DNA from 3 places in the Clostridium thermarum genome. Region 2 is predicted to be linked to each of the others. Evidence: riboswitches for the same ligand, from Rfam matches in the RefSeq annotation. Region 2 holds a riboswitch; each other region holds the start of a gene.

Region 1 (4,575 bases), 720 kb from region 2:
TATGTATTTAGAAGAAAATAAAGAAGACATTGAAAAATATTTGGAATACAGAAACTCAGATGAATATAAAAAATCACCAGTCTCTAAAATACAGCAATTATTACTGAAATTTCAGCAAGAGAGCGGATATTACGATATATTTATTGAAAATTTAAAAATATTGAGCGACTCATATAGGGAGTATTTTGAAAAACTCCAGGCTGCAAATAAAGCATTTATAGATAAATATCCACAATTTGATAATATTTATAAGGTGTAGTTCTATAATAATAATCTAATGACACACAAACTTATAAAAAATTAAAGAATTAGTAAAAGTCACGGAAAAATAAGAGTAAAAACCTTATTAAAACCGTGACTTGTTTTTATCTGGAAAGAGTTGGGCAAATAGAATTAAGGCGAGAAGGGATAAGGGTTTGAGGGTGTGGGGGATGGAGCGGAGTTTACTTTAAATATACATATTTTTTGTCACTAAAAAAGCAGTATGCTAAATACTTTGCATATATGGTAAAATATATAAGTAATGACAATTTTAAAAAGGGTAAATTATGCGTAAAAATCTTAAAGTGTTATTATGGGGATCAGGAATTATAGCAGTACTGTTGGGATGCAACAAACAAAGTGACGGTACTTCTATACAAATTGAAAGGATGGATTTAAAAATGAAGGGGTCATATTCAACGATTATTGAAGGCTTTGATTGGGGGCCGGCAATTACTAAAGTGGTAATAAAGCTGAATGAGGAGGTTAACCACGCTGATAGTAGCGATTACACAGTAAAGGTAGAGCGGAAGGCAGAAGATTCTTCAACAGGGCTTGGGGGAGAGAGAGAGATAATTAATGCATATGTTTCTGATGAAAATAGTAATCCATTGGACACAGGAAACTATATAACACTTGAAATGAAGGTTGGACCGGAAGAGGTGTTGGGCTCACCCTTTAACTACAATATAAAACGGAATTTGAATCAGTGGGTGCAGTGGGATTATGTTATCAGCAAAAACTCAACCGGTGAACTTTGGAATAAGAAAGATGGCGAAAAAATACTGATTGCCGATGAGTTTAGAAAGGACAGTATAACCTACAAGAATATTACCTTGACTTATGCCGCATATGAGCCAAAGTCGGATAATAAAAAGAATCCACTGCTTATCTGGCTTCACGGTGCAGGAGAGGGCGGTACAGATCCAAACATAGTACTGATAGGAAACAAGGTTGTTAACTTAGCCTCAAAGGAAATACAAGACATCTTTCATGGCGCATATGTACTGGCCCCGCAGTCACCTACAATGTGGATGGATGGAGGAAACGGCCAGTATGCCTTTGACGGAACTTCAAAGTATACTGAAGCTTTGATGAATTTGATCAAAAATTATGTGAATAAAACTCCCCATATTGATAGGAACAGAATATATATTGGAGGCTGTTCAAATGGGGGCTTCAGACAATGAAGATGCTTCTGACCTATCCTCAGTATTTTGCCGCAGCCTATCCCATCTGTGAAGCCTACTATGATGTAAATATTTCCGATGAGCAGATTAATACTATAAAGAATATACCAATCTGGTTTACCCATTCTAAAAATGACCCGGTAGTGGATCCAAATCAGACTGCAGTTAAGACATATAAGAGATTGCTGGAGGCAGGAGCTAAGGATGTCCACTTTACTTATTGGGATGAGGTTGTAGATACTACAGGTTTATATAAAGACAAAAATGGAGCACCCTACAAATATCATGGACATTTCTCTTGGATATATACCTTGAATAACCAGTGCAGGCTTGATTACGATGGAAGTCCGGTAACTGTAAAAGGTGAAAATGTAAGCATAATGGAGTGGCTTGCAGTTCAAAGTCTTACAAATAGGTGAAGTAAATAGCATGGATAAAGATACATATATAAAATTGAAAAAACTAGTTATTTAATTATTGTATCAAAATTCCATAAATAAGAAACAAGTGCAAATAATACATTGACTAGGTGCAACCCTAATGATAAAATAAAGTTGTTGGTTGTAACTATATGGTTGCAACCCATATGCTGAATCAAAAAGAGCGGGGGAACCAATTTAAGGGGTGAATCCTAATACATATTAGGTAGGGTTATCTTTCAACCCGAATCCGTCAGCTAACCTCGTAAGCATAGAAAGAGGAGGGATTAGATGATTAAAGTCTGTGTCATTGGATTGGGCAGGACCGGTCAGTATGTAGCTAAAGGAATATTAGAACAAAAAAATATGGAGTTAGTTGCTGCTATTTGCAGTCCAGGCAGTGAAAAACTGGGCAAAGAGCTTGGAACTATAATCGGTGATGAAAAGGCAAAAATAAAAATAAGATCTTCTAATGACTTGGAAGAGATTATACTCAAGACTAGGCCTGATGCAGTAGTAGACTTTTCCAATTCAAAGGCTACCATGAAGAACGCAAAGACCTTATCAATGGCAAAGGTGAACATGGTAATAGGGACTACAGGTTTCAGCGATAATGAGCTTAAGGAATTATCAAGTCTACCCTATAAGTTCCATAATGGAATTGTTTATGCACCCAATATTACCTTAGGAATAAATACAGTAATGCTCTTAAGTAATATTGCTGCAAATATATTGAACAATTATGATTTTCAAATAACAGAAATACACCATAAACATAAGAAAGATGCGCCATCCGGAACAGCTGTAAAATTGGCAAGGGAGATGGAAAGAGGTTTAAAATCATCCGGTGTATACAATAAGAGGATACCTATTAATGCAATCCGAGCCGGTGGTGTTGTGGGTAGACATGAAGTTCAGATTTTCGGTGAGGATGACAAGATAGAGATAAGTCATGAATCCTTTTCAAGAAAGATCTTTGCACAGGGAGCTGTGCAGGCAATAAATTATATACACAAAAAGACCGGGTATTTTGAAATGAAGGAAGTATTAGATTTAAAGAGGGTTTTATATGACTGCATTAATTCCGGCACAGAGGAGCTGTGCCTATAGTAGGGGGCTATAAACCCTTTCTTCTTTAAATCAATCAAGACCACTAATTAACAGTTAATCATGGTTAATTAGTGGTCTTTTACTATACCTATAATTTTTACATGAAAACATATACATTTTTGTGGGTATAAAAAAATCCCCATAGATAGTAGTATTTAAGCATAGGAATCAATACGTTAGAATTTCAAAAACTTAAATGGAGGTATAACAATGCAGGGGACCACAGAGGTTTCTATGAAAACGCTGTCTAGAAAAGACAGAAAGTTTACATGGAAGAATATAAAGGAACAGAAGTATTTAATAGCTATGTCCATCCCATTTGTAATATGGGTAATTATATTTAGATATGTACCACTTACAGGATGGTTGATGGCCTTCCAGGACTTCAAGTTTAAGACTGGAAAGGGGTGGTTTGCCACACTGCTTGATCAGCAGTGGGTAGGACTAAAGCACTTTATAACATTGTTCAAAGAACCGCAGTTTTATCAAGCTATGGAAAATACTTTAGGAATGAGTATTCTGGGAATAATTTTCGGCTTTATATTTTCTATCAGCTTTGCACTTCTTATAAATGAACTGAAGACTTTAAAGTTTAAAAGGTTGGTACAAACTATATCATATTTGCCTCACTTTGTATCCTGGGTGGTTGTAGCCGGTTTGGTAAATAGCATGCTGGCACCGGCAGGAGCTGTAAATGAACTGCTAATGGCATTAAACATAATAAAGGAGCCAATACATTTTATGACGAAACCAAATATGTTCTGGGGAGTTGTAATTGGTTCCGATCTCTGGAAGGAGACAGGCTGGAATGCTATTATCTATCTTGCAGCTATAACAGGAATTGATCCGGAGATGTACGAAGCAGCCAAGGTAGATGGTGCTAACAGATTTAAACAGATGATTCACATAACTCTACCGGGAATAAGATCAACTGTAATCGTGCTTTTAATTATGAGCATAGGTAATCTTATAAATATCGGTTTTGAAAAGCAGATGCTGCTTGGTAACAACGTAGTACAGCAGAAGGCTTTAGTATTAGACAAATATGCCTTGGATTACGGTATAGGGATGTTCAGATATTCTTACGGTACTGCAATAGGTATCTTTAAATCCGTAGTTGGAATAATCCTTGTCTTTGGTGCTAATTTCATAGCAAAGAAAACCGGTGAAGGCGGAATCGTATGATGGGAGGTGCAATATGAGTTCAAGACGTAAAAAAATTGGTATATTCGATATGGTTTTATATATAATAATGATTCTTGTGGTAATTGTTACGCTTTATCCCTTTCTGAATGTGTTGGCTGTATCCCTTAATGATGCCTTGGATACTGTAAAGGGTGGAATCCATATTATACCTAGAAAATTTACACTAGCAAACTATAAGGAGATATTTCAGTCAAACAACAACTTAGTGAATGCTTTCATTATGTCCGTCCTGAGGACAGTAGCAGGTACCGTAGCGGGAGTGCTATGCAGTACAATGTTAGCTTATACTTTAAGCAGAAAAGATTATATATTAAACAAGTTTGTTGCAGTAATTTTTATATTGACAATGTACATTGGTGGAGGTCTGATTCCTGAATATTTGCTCATAA
Region 2 (4,575 bases):
ATTTACAAGTGGAGAGGCTAAAAATTCGGGATAATTTAACTACTCAACAAGCACTAAATAGAATCAATGCCCAAATGAGCCTTGATGAAAAGAAAAAATATGTGAATTTTATCATTGATAACAGCAAAGACCTTGACTATCTCAAGGAACAGGTGAAAGAGGTTATTGAAGTGTTAAGTATATACTTGAATTAAACTTAGCTGAGGTATGGAATGAAAAAGAAAAAGAAAAGAAATGGTGTAGCTATATTTGTTATATTGACAATTGCCCTATTTGCAGTTTTATTTTATTGGTTGGCTGAAAAAATCTATCCACTTAATTTCACAAACTATATAAATAAATATTCCAAAGAATATAATATAGATCCGTTTTTTGTAGCAGCACTTATTAAAGCGGAAAGCAACTTTAAAGTGGAAGCTAAATCCCATAAGAATGCAAATGGTCTGATGCAGATAACCGGCAGTACCGGAGAATGGATAGCTTCAATGATGAAGATAGACAACTATACCGAGGCGATGTTGTATGATCCTGAAACAAATATTAGGATGGGGTGTTGGTATATCAACGATCTTCGTAAGGAGTTTGGAAATAGAACGGAGCTGATTTTAGCAGCCTATAACGCCGGACGAGGAAATGTTAACAGTTGGCTCCAAAATGAGAAGTATTCCAAGGATGGTAAAAAACTTGATTACATACCCTTCAAGGAAACGGATCAGTATATTAAAAGGATTAAAACAAACTATAATATTTATAAACTCTTATACAAAAAAGAACTTTGTATAACTGAAAACTCAAAGTGAGAGATTTTAGCAATAAAAGATTTTTCGGATTTAGCTTCCGAAAAATCTTTTATTATTTTCCTATTGACGATTTAAAAAATCCGTAGTAGAATGTTATTTGTCGGAAGCGCCTATGGATTACTATAAGTCTGAAGGAAGCTGGATGAGTATGCGAGAGTGGCGGAATTGGCAGACGCGCACGTTTGAGGGGCGTGTGGGAGACCGTACGGGTTCAAGTCCCGTCTTTCGCACCAATTTAATAATTTCTGAAATATGCGTTAAGCTCTTATTTTGAACCTACATTACAACTATGGGAGTTCAACATTCTGATGAGGATATGTACCATCTTGTGAGTCCTTTTACGGCATTGAAGGCGATAGAGACATCTATGAGGACACCCACCTATCGAGAGATAGGTGTCAAAATTGGAGCACCGGTATTTTGGATATTACAGAGAAGATTAGAGAGGTTTTATGCCTCTCTTTTTATTCTGTCCCTTTATATTTCCACTGACAAAGTAAAATTAAAATCCTCCGACAAGAGAGGATTTTTAACTCTAATGTAGAATTATTATTATATAGAGTGAGGTGGAAATATGTTTGATGTAGAATTAGCGTTTGAGGACGTAGAGATTTCCAGCATCTTAAAGGAAGATCTTGCTATGGTTCAAAACTGGATGGGAGAACAGATTAGAAAAACCACGGAAGCTGTATGGACAAACATAGAGGAACTAGGGGATAGATTTTTAGAATATTATATGAGCGAAAATGAAATATTCTTAAAAATAAAAAAAGAGGATAAGCTTATTGGGGTGTTTAAGGGACGGGTAGAATTTAAAGACCCCAATGAAGTGATCATATGGTGTTTTGTTATAGACTGCAACCTAAGGGGACAGGGACTTGGCAGTAAGATACTAAGAGAATTGATAAAACATTTTGAGATTAATTATGATATACACAGTTTTTCTACAGGTATTGTTGCAGGCAGTAACAGTGCGGTAAAGTTTTGGAAGAAGAATAACTTCTTATTGCATCGGGTATCAAAGAATTTCTTTAATGTTGAAGGAGAAGAAAAAGATATGCTGCTATATAAATTCAACGAAAATATTAGAGTAGTATAGGTATAAAAATAAAAACTATTATTATACGTAACAAATAGAAAAAAGTTCTGATAAGTTGATAAATTTGGCTAGAATTTATTGACTTTTTTCTTTGTACAAACTATAATTTATTATGTGCTGAGTCCCAAATGGGTACGGAGGAACCATTCTTTGGGGTTAATCTGGTTATGACCGTGCTCATAATCGGTAGGGAAACCTTCACCCGAACCCGTCAGCTAACTCCGGAAGCAATAAGGAGGTCATTGATAATGAAAAGTTTAAAAACAAAGGTACTGTCAGCAGGTTTTTTCGTTTTTACGCTATGTATAGGTTTACATTTTCAAGGTTTGGAAGCAAAAGCGGACACTGCGGCAGGTGAAGAAACTACTGTGTTAACCGCAACGACTATATCCACAAACAAGACGATTAAAATTCCTAAAAAGCAAGTAACAACATCTTCACAGAAAACCTACTCAAGAGGTTTTAGCGGAGGCTCTACAATTGCAAGTGGCAGCACCGGTAAGTTAGTTCAGTATGCATTCAATTTCCTTGGAAGACCTTATGTGTATGGTGCAAATGGTCCAAGGGCCTTTGATTGCTCAGGTTTTTCCTCATATGTGTATAGGCAATTTGGGGTAAGCCTACCTCGTACTGCAGCGGATCAATCCGGTGTTGGTGCAGCAGTTTCTAAGAGTAACCTGAGAGCTGGGGACTTAGTGTTTTTTAACACTGCGGGATATGTATCACATGTAGGTATATATATTGGTGATGGCCAATTTATTCATGCATCCTCAGGAAGTAAATGCGTAACAGTAAGCGAACTCAGCAGTAGTTACTATACACGCACTTACGTTGGCGGCAGAAGAATATTAAATTAATTAGATAATAAAGAAGATCTGGCAAAGTTTGTCGGGTCTTTTTTAGTATAGTCTATCATTATGCAAAATATAATTGTATCGGGGGTGGTAAAATGAAATACACAAGATACGATTATAAGCGAAAAAAGGAAGATAAGACAGTGGTAATAGTAATGTTAGTCAGCATAGTGCTGGCTGCTGTGCTCTTAGGTACAGCTCTATCTAGTATTTTTATAAAAGATAGAGGTACAAAGGCACCAATAGAAAATAAGAGTGAAGAAGCTGTGACGGATACTGTTCAACAACATAGTGAAAAGGAAAGTAATAATCTGCCGGCCAGATTTATCATTATACAAAGTGGTTATTATGGAGTTAAAGAGAATGCTCAAAACCAGAAGGATAAAGTAAAAACTGTACTGAATCCATTTACCATTGAAGAAGAGGGTAAATTTAGAGTTTTAGCAGGCATATTTAATGAGAATGATTACGATAAGATTTTAAAGAAAATGAATGATAATGGGTTAGACAATACAAAGATTACATATGAGATAAATACTGACGAAGAATCTTCTTATCTGATAGCAGAGATTATGAAGGGACATTTAAAGATCTTGACTACTCTTACAGAAAGTTATGTTACAGCAGTGAAAACCGAGGAATTTAAGACATGGCTTGCACCGCTTTCTTCTGCAAATGAAAAGGATGAGAATTACACTATTCTGCAGGAATATAAGAAATATCTGAGCTCTCTTCCTGATGAAATAGTAAAAGAAAAGGCTGAAGAAAATTATACGTATATATATGAAGTTATAAAAAAAGTAGGAATAAAGAAATAAAAAAAGGCACATATTGAACTGTGCGCTTTTTTGTATTATTTGATAAACAATTTTTTTTAATGCATTATAAACATACTTGTTTATAGCAATATTAAATGATAAACTATAAAAGATGTAATAATGAGGCTGGAAAAAGTGGGGGATGAATTTGAAAGGTTCTGGGAAATCATCGATATTCTTTGTGTTCCTAGTTTTATTAGGGGCCTTGACAGGAAGCCTTTTAGGTGAGATGCTCGGAAATCTGACCGTACTAAAATTCCTGAAACACGTATATACTGTTGGAACCAGTTCACCAGTAACCCTAAATCTTAAAGTGATAACTTTTACTTTTGGGATAAATTTAAATATGAATATAATGTCTATAATTGGTGTAATTGTGGCAATACTACTTTATAGAAAATATTAGGAAGTGATATGTAGTGAAGATAATATTAGCCTCTGCTTCCGAAAGGAGAACGGAACTTCTAAAGAGAATAGTTGATGAGTTTTCAGTAATAGTGAGTAATTTTGATGAGGATAGTGTTCCTTTCAAAGGGAATTTCGGCGACTATGTTATTGAGCTGTCAAAGGGAAAAGCTCTTTCAGTGGCTCAGAGGGTCAAGGAAGAAGCCTTGATTATAGCTTGTGATACAATAGTAGCTGTAGAAAGTGCTGTTTTAGGCAAGCCCTCCAGTAAGGAAGAGGCTATTTTGATGCTTGAAAGACTCAGTGGCCGAACACATCAAGTCTATTCAGGGTTAACGGTCATGAATACTAAGACTCTGGAGATTAAATGTGACTATGTTAAGACAGACGTTAAGTTTTCAATGTTAACAAAGGGTGAAATTAGAAAATATGTAGAAAGCGGGGAACCAATGGACAAAGCCGGAGCCTATGGTATACAAGGCGGCGGTGGTGTATTCGTTGAAGAGATCAATGGATGCTACTATAATGTGGTAGGGCTTCCGCTAAATAGACTTAATCATATATTGAGGGGTATGGGGGTAAATCTATAAAGGAGAAAT
Region 3 (4,575 bases), 760 kb from region 2:
CCATAGTATTGGAGAGGGACAATGAAGGCCTAAATTTGTATACTGCTTCTGAAGTTGATAATCAGGGTAATGGAGGTTATTCCTTTGTAAGAAAGATAAACGGAGCTACCGGAGGGGTTCTCTGGGAGAATAAGTATAAATGCTACTATGATTCCAATACCAATGGTGGAGCCTTAGCCACACCTATCAGTGGAAAGGAAGAACTAAAGGAGCTTGCAATATTTAATATAGCCAGAACCCCAAATTACAACAGCGGGATTCTTGTAGCCATGAATAAGAATACCGGCGAAGAAGTATGGAAGCTTATCTTAGATAACTACTGCTGGAGTTCGCCCTTGGCACTATATTCAAAAGATGGAAAGGGATATATAGTTCAATGTGATTCGGCAGGAAGAGCATTTCTTATTGAAGGAATCAGCGGCAAAATATTGGATATAATAGATTTGGAGGCTAATGTAGAAGGAACACCGGCGGCCTTTGATGATATTATAGTGGTTGGAACCAGAGGAGGTAAAATAATTGGATTTAAGGTAAAGTAGTTCATTTTTAAGTCCAATTATAAGAGACCTGGGGTTGACACCATATCTAAAACAATTATATAATTATTATATACCTGTACGGGGTATCAAATTATATTGGAGGGATAACAATGAGACAAATTGGAGACAGCACTTTTATAGAAGAAGTTGAAAATTATCAAGGAGTGGCAGTAATAGACTTTTGGGCAGCCTGGTGCGGACCCTGCAAAATGCTTGCACCAATTTTCGAAGAACTTAACAATGAGTTAGGCGATAAAATTAAATTTGCAAAAGTTAATGTTGATGAGAATCCAACAGTAACAAATAAATACAGAATAGCAAGCATACCAACTATACTTATATTTAAAAATGGGACTGTGGCAGAAACTCTTATTGGTTTCAGACCAAAGCAGGAACTAAAAACCCTACTTGAAAAATATGTTTAAAGAGGTGCGGCCTTGGGAAAAAGATATGATGTAGCTATAGTAGGAAGTGGGCCTGCAGGATTATCTGCGGCCGTTAATGCTAAAATCAGAAATAAAGAAATTATCCTTTTCGGTTACAGTGACTTAAGCAATAAGCTTATAAAGGCACCAAAGATAAATAATTACTTAGGATTTCCTAATATCACCGGCCAAGAGTTGAAGGAGAACTTCCAAAGGCATATGGAGGCCATGGATATTGAAATAACTACTGAAAGAATTAATTCCATCTATGCCATGGGAGACTACTTTGTACTGATGGCTAATGAAAAAATGTATGAAGCTAAGGCTGTAATACTGGCTACAGGAATGGAGTACACAAAGCCATTGAAAGGTGAAGCAGAATTTCTCGGTAGAGGAGTTGGTTACTGTGCTACTTGTGATGCTCCTCTATACAAGGGTAAGGTGGTAACGGTAATAGGCTATAATAAGGAAGCTGAAGAAGAGGCCAATTATGTCAGTGAGTTAGCACAAAAACTCTACTATATACCCGTGTATAACGGAGATTATAAATTAAGCGATAAAATTGAAGTGATAAAGGATAAGCCTGTAGAAGTAAAGGGTGAAAATATAGTTACAGTATTGGAATTGGCCAACGGCACATTGAAGACAGATGGGGTGTTTATTTTAAAAGACAGCATATCACCGGGGCAGTTGGTTCCTGGTCTTGAAATGGAAGAGGGACATATTAAGGTGGACAGAAATATGAAGACTAACTTAAAGGGATGCTTTGCTGCAGGTGATTGTATAGGTAAGCCCTATCAATATATAAAAGCAGCAGGAGAAGGGCTCATAGCAGCACTCAGTGCTGTTTCGTATGTTGATTCCATGAGATAGTTAATTAGATGAAATATAGTAATAAGTAAGCGACCATGAGAAATCTTATGGTCGCTTACTTATATTTTAAGGATACCTACGCAAGCTAAAACATAATAAATGCATGGGTATCCTTTTATAAATCCCTTTTATTATTTATTAAGAAATAAAAAATTTGAATTTATATCAGTTAATATTACTTTACTACGAAGAAAATATGGTTTCCAATAGGCTTTACATTACTCTTTTTGACATTTATCATCCACTTAGAAGTAGCAATTCGGGGATTATAAAAGAAAACAGCTGCACCGGTAGGGTCTTTCCCCTTAAGTGCTTCGTATACAGCATCAAAGCATTCCTCTGTGGGAGTTACTGATAATTTCCCGTTTTTAACACAGGAAAAAGCCCCCTTTTGTTTTATTACATCTTCTACAGTATTCGGAAACTCAGGATGAAGCAGTCTGTTTAGTATTACAGAAGCCACAGCAACTTTTCCTTGATATGGTTCTGCATTGCTTTCTGCGAAAACTACTTGAGCCATGAGATAAATGTCATCATCGCTTATTAGTATTTTTTTGTTCTTATAGTTAAATACTTGAGTGGCATCATCCTTGCTGGCCTTAAGGACAGAATCTACATTTGTGCGACACACAACTGCCTCGGTATTTGTATGCCCCCAAAATTCTAATAGCAAAACAAAACTAAAGCCTATTATTAATTTTTTATTCATTTAATACCTCCTTTTGCCTGCGAAGTTAGCTGACGGGTTCGGAAAAGGTGTAACCTACACCGAACTGGTGATTCACCCCAAAATTTGGTTCCTCCGCATTTTAAAGCATAATAATCCTCTAAAATTTAGGCTAATGATATGATGCCCCAATGAGGGAAAAATATTCATATTAAATAAAAATTGCGTCACAACGCAATTTTCTAAATGAGTAATTACTCATTACTCATCACTCATTACTAATTAAAAAAGTGGTTCGCATTTTATTTCTATTACGAACAAAAAGAATCCGGCAGCTACCGGATTCTTTTTCCTTACTTTATGTTTGTGCTTTTAAAGTCAGTAAATTGTTTAAGGAAGTTGTCGTACTTGTCCTGGATACCTAAGAATCTATTGTTTGCATCATAATAGATTTCTGTTAATCTATCATCAGCGAGAGGTTCTTCCGGTTGAAGTTCAGCCTCACCCTTCTCTAGATTTACCGCTGCTATAAAGCTTTGGATGTAGGCATCATAATCCTTAGTTAGCTTCACAAAGCTGTCTCTCAAGGACTTGCAGTTATCCGGAGGTGTAGTGCTTAAGATAGCATTTTGCAGCTGGCTGTTTTTTGAAAGATAGTCTGTTGCAAAGGCAATAACCTCATCATAGGTTGATGAATTATCTCGAGCCTTTCTCAATTCAATAGAGAAGTCTGTTTTCAATGGGATAAACTTATCTACTGATTCGTTTAGCTTATCAATAAAGTCATACATTTGCTTTGTCTTCATATCTGCCTTTTGTTGAGTATCTATCAATTGCTCGGTGTAAAGTTTAAAGGCAGCCAGGAAATCCTGAGCTTCTTTTAATAAAGAAGGGGAAACTCCAGATAAAGAAACTTTTGTATAGTAGCTTTCACAATCATCACGGTACTTTTCAAAGTCCATGAAAGAATCCTTTAAGTCTTTACTGCTTGGATTTCGTAAGATACTGAAGGCTTGCATATACGTCAATTTATTTAATTTTATTCCTTCAAGCAAATCCACATGCATCAATTTAAATTGATCACCTGGGACTTCTGCCTCAACTGACTCTTTTATGGTATCTAACTCTTTTAGTATGTTATCAGAAAGCTGGGTAACAGCCTCAGAGTCAATAACATTATCCTTCAACATCTGGCTTGTACTGCTGTTTAGGCTATTTATTTTTGATATAGCTTGACTCATATTTTTCTCATAGCTATTAAGTGACTTGTCTATTGAAATGTAATATGAAGCAAAAAATGTTCCTCCCAGGATTAAAGCAACTAAAATGGTTATAATAACAGATACTAACGTTTTATTAACTTTTTTCTTTTTAGTTTTCAAGTATGTTCACCGCCCTTTAATTATACATACGTATAGTACAGATATATTTTATCATATAATGATAAATTACTCATAGAAATTTTATTTATATAATATTTTATGATTAAACTTGAGGGGACATTCTTGCTAAAGTTCTAAAAAATAAACTATTAAATTACATTTTATGTACATTAAAGTTGAAGAATGGTGTATAATTGTAAATGAGATTATAATGCTTGGGGTGACAGAGTTTTGAGATTTTTTGATATGTTGGTCTATACCATAAAGGGCATGGGTGTTTGGGATGTATTGGATATACTTGTGATATCATACATATTCTATAAGGGGTATACACTAATAAAAGAGACAAGAGCTGAACAACTAATAAAGGGTATATTATTAATCGTTATATTAATCCCTATAAGTGATTTACTGAACCTTACCATGTTTAATTTAATTTTAAATAAGACAATAACCATCGGAGTATTGTCCATAGTAATTATTTTTCAGCCGGAAATTAGAAGGGCTTTGGAGCATCTTGGGCGAACTGCATTTACTGAAAAACATATACTTTTGGAAGACGATGAAGTTATGGACAAGGTAATTACAGACCTAGTAATTGCAGTAGATAATCTATCTAAATCGAAAACCGGTGCTTTAATTGCCATTGAACAGAAAACTGGGCTAAACGATGTTATTGCCTCAGGAAC

Evidence for each region. Region 2 has a riboswitch for cyclic di-AMP ahead of FHY60_RS11490 (C40 family peptidase). Riboswitches for the same ligand answer to the same signal wherever they lie in the genome.
Region 1: it holds a riboswitch for cyclic di-AMP, as region 2 does, so the genes downstream of both, dapB (4-hydroxy-tetrahydrodipicolinate reductase) here and FHY60_RS11490 (C40 family peptidase) in region 2, are expected to answer to the same signal.
Region 3: it holds a riboswitch for cyclic di-AMP, as region 2 does, so the genes downstream of both, FHY60_RS15145 (cell wall hydrolase) here and FHY60_RS11490 (C40 family peptidase) in region 2, are expected to answer to the same signal.

The regions. Positions count from the first base shown of each region.
Region 1 is NZ_CP040924.1:3,278,546-3,283,120, reverse strand. It holds gene FHY60_RS14975 (MerR family transcriptional regulator) at 1-259, shown strand, start outside; gene FHY60_RS14970 (hypothetical protein) at 549-1,451, shown strand; gene FHY60_RS14965 (hypothetical protein) at 1,448-1,870, shown strand; cyclic di-AMP (ydaO/yuaA leader) riboswitch at 2,029-2,156, shown strand; gene dapB (4-hydroxy-tetrahydrodipicolinate reductase) at 2,162-2,980, shown strand; gene FHY60_RS14955 (ABC transporter permease) at 3,215-4,165, shown strand; gene FHY60_RS14950 (carbohydrate ABC transporter permease) at 4,179-4,575, shown strand, end outside.
Region 2 is NZ_CP040924.1:2,553,820-2,558,394, reverse strand. It holds gene coaE (dephospho-CoA kinase) at 1-194, shown strand, start outside; gene FHY60_RS11510 (lytic transglycosylase domain-containing protein) at 213-800, shown strand; tRNA gene FHY60_RS11505 (tRNA-Leu) at 951-1,033, shown strand; RNA gene ssrS (6S RNA) at 1,040-1,231, shown strand; gene FHY60_RS11495 (GNAT family N-acetyltransferase) at 1,375-1,899, shown strand; cyclic di-AMP (ydaO/yuaA leader) riboswitch at 2,005-2,144, shown strand; gene FHY60_RS11490 (C40 family peptidase) at 2,148-2,756, shown strand; gene FHY60_RS11485 (SPOR domain-containing protein) at 2,849-3,571, shown strand; gene FHY60_RS11480 (DUF4321 domain-containing protein) at 3,720-3,977, shown strand; gene FHY60_RS11475 (Maf-like protein) at 3,991-4,566, shown strand.
Region 3 is NZ_CP040924.1:3,312,224-3,316,798, reverse strand. It holds gene FHY60_RS15160 (PQQ-binding-like beta-propeller repeat protein) at 1-539, shown strand, start outside; gene trxA (thioredoxin) at 650-964, shown strand; gene FHY60_RS15150 (NAD(P)/FAD-dependent oxidoreductase) at 977-1,837, shown strand; gene FHY60_RS15145 (cell wall hydrolase) at 2,013-2,546, opposite strand; cyclic di-AMP (ydaO/yuaA leader) riboswitch at 2,546-2,688, opposite strand; gene FHY60_RS15140 (hypothetical protein) at 2,858-3,886, opposite strand; gene cdaA (diadenylate cyclase CdaA) at 4,118-4,575, shown strand, end outside.